DNA from 2 places in the Aliiglaciecola sp. LCG003 genome. Region 1 is predicted to be linked to the other one. Evidence: predicted binding sites of a transcription regulator. Region 1 holds the regulator's gene; the other holds the start of a gene.
What was found. Region 1 encodes ArgR, which controls arginine synthesis, uptake and breakdown. Its sites were predicted from a motif close to ANTGAATANNTATTCANT; they were not measured.
Positions count from the first base shown of each region.

Region 2: argC (N-acetyl-gamma-glutamyl-phosphate reductase) is a predicted target of ArgR. The motif match lies at 1,211-1,228, and genes of this name have one in related genera.

Region 1 covers NZ_CP128185.1:3,656,110-3,659,321, reverse strand. Annotated here, with positions in the region: gene QR722_RS15910 (TonB-dependent receptor) at 1-160, shown strand, start outside; gene QR722_RS15905 (endonuclease/exonuclease/phosphatase family protein) at 220-1,395, shown strand; gene argR (transcriptional regulator ArgR) at 1,425-1,889, opposite strand; gene mdh (malate dehydrogenase) at 2,135-3,070, shown strand; gene QR722_RS15890 (hypothetical protein) at 3,117-3,212, opposite strand, start outside.
Region 2 covers NZ_CP128185.1:713,263-716,474, reverse strand. Annotated here, with positions in the region: gene argE (acetylornithine deacetylase) at 1-1,144, opposite strand, end outside; gene argC (N-acetyl-gamma-glutamyl-phosphate reductase) at 1,499-2,527, shown strand; gene argB (acetylglutamate kinase) at 2,524-3,212, shown strand, end outside.

The DNA of each region.
Region 1 (3,212 bases):
ACGTCGCGGTCCTTTCAACACAGCATCTGTTGTTGAAGCTGAACTGAACGATGACGGTACTTATACCTACTCAGACGTTAACCCTAATGTTGCCAATGAATCTGCATTTGCTACAGGTTCACTTTGGGAAGTACGTTTAGGTGTTAAATATAACTTCTAATGTTTGATTAGAATGACAAAGCCGGTCCTAGTGACCGGCTTTTTTTATGGGAGATCACCATGAAAAAATATTTACTGATTAGCTTGGGACTACTAATTACTATGACATCAAGCCAGGCTGAAACAATCCGAGTTGCTACCTTTAATGTCAGCATGGAGGCGGGTAATTATGTTGAAACAGGACAAACCCTTGACCCGCTAGCGCTGACAAAGCAATTAGCTAGCGGTAAGCATCAACAGATTAAAAATATTGCGCAAATTATTCAGCGGGTGCGACCGGATATACTGCTGCTCAACGAGTTTGATTATATACCTGACGCTAACAAGGGCGTGTTAGCCTTTATCCGTAATTACCTGAATGTCTCCCAAGGCGAGGCACAAGCGATTGACTATCGGTATTATTATACGGCAGCGGTTAATACCGGTGTACCTAGTGGTCAAGACTTAAATCATGATGCAAAGGTTGAGTCAGCAGGTCAAGATGCCTTTGGCTATGGTCAATATCCTGGTCAATACGGTATGCTACTACTAAGCAAATTCCCTATAGATGATAAGCAAGTAAGAACTTTCCTGTACTTCTTATGGAAAGATATGCCTGAGGGTCTACTGCCTAGTATTAAGGCCGCTGATGGAACGCCATGGTATAGCGAAGCTGCAAAGCAAGTAATGCGTCTATCCTCGAAATCCCACTGGGATGTGCCGATTAATATCAATGGCCAAGTTTTACACATACTCGCCAGCCATCCCACACCGCCAGTCTTTGACGGGCCTGAAAATCGCAATGGTAAACGTAACCATGATGAGATCCGTTTTTGGGTCGATTATTTATCGGCTGCTAAGCGTGCAGAGTATATTTACGATGACCAAGGTAAGCGAGGTGGATTTAGGGGTAGTCGATTTGTGCTGTTAGGCGATTTAAATGCTTCTGAGCATGAAGGGGATAGATTTGGCTCAAGCATAAAAGCTTTACTACAGCACTCTGCTGTTGCGCAGTACTCTATGCCAGTCAATCAGTCCGGTCAGTTACTGCGGCCTGAAAATCCGTTTGCAAGCCTGCATACTGCGCAATGGGGTTTACAGGTAGATTATGTGCTGCCTTCTAAAGCGGGGTTGAAGGCGGTGGATGCAGGGATATTCTGGCCGGGTACAAACAGTGCAGATTACAACTTGATTAAAGATCGACAATCATCTTCGGATCATCGACTTGTGTGGGCAGACGTTAAGGTGCTGGAGTGAATTAACTCCAGCGGTTCATTTTGTGATAGTTATACGTTGTCGAACAAGGCTACTACTCTTTGTAGGGTATCTTCGATATTGCTAACATCAGCAGGGGCAATGAAAATCGTATCGTCTCCTGCTATGGTGCCCAATACCCCATCTTTTTGGCTCAATGAGTCAAGCAATCTAGCAATCAACTGAGCAGCGCCAGGACTGGTGCGGATAATAACCATAACATTATTGTGCACCACATCGAGTACCAACTGCCTAAGGGGACTTTTAGCGGTTGGCATGCCCATCTCTGGTGGCAAACAATAAACCATATCGCCACGTGCGTTGCGAGTCCGTACAGCGCCAAATTTACTGAGCATCCTAGAGACTTTAGATTGACTAATGCTACCAAAGTTTTGCTGTTTGAGAGCGTCTACGATGCCCCCTTGGGAACCAAAGCTTTCTGCTTTTAAAATATCTTTAAATGCTTTGATTAATTCTTCTTGTTTATTATTTGACATGCCACCCTCATATTTAGCTGCTATAGTTTGACACAATCTTATGGGTGTCGAAAGCACGAAGTGCCTTATTGATTTCGCTGTTTTTAAACCAGCTTGTTATAAGCTGATTTAATTAGGACTTAATCATTATGTTGAATACTGAGTATAGTGCCCATATATAGCCTTTTTATTAGGTATAAATTGTATTTTTTGATGGCTTGCATTAGTGTTTGCCGTCATTCTTAACGTTCCCACAGGAGACAACTATGAAAGTAACGGTATTAGGTGCTGCAGGCGGTATAGGTCAGGCCCTTTCTCTATTATTAAAAACCCAGTTACCAGCAGGATCTGAATTAGCATTATATGATGTTGCCCCTGTCGTTCCAGGCGTTGCCGTTGACCTTAGTCATATTCCTACCGACGTTAAAGTTGAAGGTTTTGGCAAAGATGACTTAGCGCAAGCGTTAAACGGTTCTGACATCGTATTGATTCCTGCAGGCGTTCCCCGTAAGCCTGGTATGGATCGTTCTGACTTATTCAATATCAATGCTGGCATTGTTAAGAATCTGGTTGAAGGTATCGCAGATAATTGCCCTGAAGCTTGTACTTGTATTATTACCAACCCAGTTAATACTACAGTTGCAATTGCTGCTGAAACATTGAAGGCAAAAGGCGTTTACAATAAAAACAAATTGTTTGGTGTGACTACCCTTGATGTGATCCGCGCGGAAACATTTGTTGCTGAACTTAAAGGCTTGAACACAGCAAGTGTGCATGTCCCGGTTATCGGCGGTCACTCAGGCACCACGATTCTTCCTCTTCTTTCTCAGGTTGAAGGTGTATCTTTCAGTGATGAAGAAGTGGCAAGCCTTACTCACCGTATTCAAAACGCGGGTACTGAAGTGGTTGAAGCGAAAGCCGGCGGCGGGTCTGCAACGCTTTCTATGGGACAGGCAGCAGCACGATTCTGTTTATCTTTAGTCGCAGCAATGAAAGGTGACAACGTAGTAGAGTACACTTATGTTGAAACCAATAGTGCTGATGCCGCTTTCTTCTCACATCCTGTTCGATTAGGTCCTAACGGTGTAGAAGAAATTCTACCTTATGGAGAGCTAAGTGATTTTGAGCAAAAAGCAAAAGAATCTATGCTTGAAGGCTTGCGTGGTGATATTGAACTAGGTGTGAAGTTTGTAAATGGCTAATCTTAGCTAAACAATAAATTTAAAATAAACCAGTTGCAGTTTTTACTCAGCTGGTTTTTTTGTTTTCGGGGGAGCACAGTTGTCGTGTAAGCCAATCCATCGCGGCTTCTTTGTTGGTGAAAAATTCAAAGGTCTCGCCCGC
Region 2 (3,212 bases), 1.5 Mb from region 1:
AGTAACATACGTGTTTTATCATATTGCGCAATAAACTCACGGTCGGGTCGACGTAATCTAAAGATATAAATTCATCAGGTTGATGAGCTTGTTTAATGCTCCCAGGGCCAAGTACTAGAGTGTCGCAGCCCAATTGGTTAATAAACGGTGCTTCAGTAGCATAATTGGCGTTTTCAACTTTAAAACCAGTGAGCTTTTCGGCTAATTCAATAATTTGATGCTCATTTTTACACGCGAATGCCGGTGCAGTTGGATACATTAGTTGCATATCAATACGATCAGGGTAGCTTAATTTCAAGGGTGCTAATGCTTGATCTATTTGGGTAATCACCTCATCGTCCGTTAGACCCGGCACGCATCTAACATCAAAATTTAATTTACAATGACCACAAATTCGATTTTCGCCATCGCCCCCATGGATATGACCGAGATTCATTGTAGCTTGCGGCACAGAAAAGCTGTCGTCACGATAGTTTCTGGCAAGTGAATCACGCAAGGTTAGCAACTTTTCGATCGCCTGAACCATAATCTCTATCGCATTCACGCCTCTATCAGGATCACTCGAGTGACCGGCTTGACCGGTAATTTGCAAACTTTGCGCCATATGGCCCTTGTGTTTTCCAATGGGCTTGAGTTCAGTCGGCTCACCAATTATCGCCATATCAGGTTTGATTAATTGCTGCTCTGCAAAAAAACGGGCGCCCGCCATGGAGGTTTCTTCATCGGCAGTGGCAAGAATATAAAGAGGCTTATTGATTTTATCTAAAGGAATATCCTTTAAGCTTTCCAATATAAAGGCGAAAAACCCTTTCATATCGCAACTGCCTAAACCATACAATAAATTGTCTTTTACTTGTGCCTTGAACGGGTCGAAGTTCCAACGACCTTCGTCGAAGGGGACCGTATCAGAATGCCCCGCTAATAATAGCCCGCCTTGTCCCGAGCCGATTTGGGCCAACATATTGTATTTGTTCCGAGCATGGGGCACTTTTTGAATACTAATTCTAAAACCCATAGATGAGAAAACATTCCCCAACCAATCAATTAAGGCCTTGTTGGATAGGTCTAATGGTTCATCCATGGCACTGATTGTAGGGAAAGAAATGATTTTTTTGTATGCTTCTAAGAAAGTGTAATTTGGCATAAAAACCTTAAAATATATTTATTCACTTTTGTTGCATATTTATACCACCAATGGCACACTAGATCCATTGCATAAATAAGTAGTTACTAACGCGCTTGTTTATGGTTAAAAACTATTAACTTTATCAACACATTAGTCATCCAAAAATAGATGATTTGGAATTAGAAAGATACTCAAATGATGAATAAGATAACAACTGAATTTTCCCTGCCTTGCTATGCCTGTACGTCTAATCGACGAAAATAAATTTTTTGTTTGCGTAGCACGCTCTTTACCTTTGATATAAATTAGTAATTAAAGGTAAAGGGCGCTTTTTTATTTTCAAAATTATCTGTTATTTGTTGGATCAAAATCATGTACAAAGTAAGTGTCATAGGGGCCAGTGGTTATGCTGGCGCTGAGTTAATTAGATTGATCGCAGCACATCCGACGTTTTCCCTAGCTTCCCTGCATGTGTCACAGCAAAGCCAAGACGCGGGAAAGCGGATAAGCCAGATCCATCCCTACCTAACTGGTCTAACTGACCTTGAGTTGCAAGCCCTTGGTCCTGACACGCTGAGTCAGTTAGCTGAGTCTGTCGATGCCATATTTTTGGCCACGCCCCACGAAGCAAGTCACGACTGGATGCCAACCTTGGCGAATGGCAAGGCCAAAATATTTGATTTGTCTGGTGCGTTTAGACTTAAGGATAAGCAGGTATTTCAAAAGTACTATGGGTTTGAGCATTGTCATAGCGAATTGCTCGAACAAGCCGTATATGGTTTGGCTGAATGGAATGCCGATGCAATCGCCAATGCAAAGGTTGTTGCTGTGCCGGGTTGTTATCCTACATCTGCAATTTGTGCTTTGAAGCCATTGATAGATGCACACTTACTCGATTCTGCTCATTTACCCATTATTAACGCAGTCTCTGGCGTAAGTGGTGCAGGTAGAAAAGCGGCATTAGCCAACAGCTTTTGTGAAGTTAGCTTACAGGCATATGGGGTATTGAATCATCGGCATCAGCCAGAGATTTGCCAGATTTTAGCAAGTGAGGTGATTTTCACCCCTCATCTAGGTAATTTTAAGCGCGGTATTTTATCTACCATTACGGTCAAGACCAACGCTGGCGTCACCCAATCCCAACTCGACAGCGCGTATCACAATGCTTATCAAGACACCCATGTTATTCGTTTGTTGGATCACTTCCCTAAAGTTGCTGATGTGGTAAATACTCCCCATTGTGACTTGCATTGGAAACTAGACCCTAATAATGGCTACGCGGTCATTGGTAGCGCTATCGACAACCTGCTCAAAGGAGCTTCATCTCAGGCGATCCAGTGTGCTAATTTAGCATTTGGTTTGGCATCTGAAACAGGCTTACTCAACAGGTATAACGGATGAAGATTAAAGTGATTAAAGTAGGTGGGGCATTTTTGGACGATCCCGCTATCTCGCAACCTTTCTTTCAGACTATGTCCGGATTACTGCAGTCCTGCAAAGTTGTGTTAGTGCATGGTGGTGGGAGTTCGGTAGAGCGTTTGATGTCTGATCTTGGACTTGTCTCGGAGAAAATAGACGGTTTGCGCGTGACACCGGCAGCCCATATTGATTACGTAGTAGGCGCATTAGCCGGCAGCGTGAATAAAAAACTTTGCAGTCTAGCTGCAGCGGCTGGATTGAACCCAGTGGGCATCAGCTTAGCTGACGGAAAACTTGCCCAATGCAGCAAAGTTGACCCTAGATTAGGCTTTGTTGGAAAGGTAATCAGCGGTGATAGCAAATTAGTCCATAACCTGCTGCAAGGGGATTTCATGCCTATTATCAGCTCGATAGGTTTAGACGAAGATTATGCTTTACTCAATGTAAATGCCGACCAAGCGGCTGTAGCGGTTGCTAAGACGTTGAATGCAGAGTTATGTTTGTTGTCTGATGTTAGCGGTGTGTTGGATCAAGACAAACGCCTCATTGCAGATTTGAATGCCGCCCAGATTAATCAACATATCCAGCAAGGCATCATTACCGATGGTATGGCCGTTAAAGTACACGCTGCTCTAGATGCAGCCAATACGATTGGGAAACCTGTGAC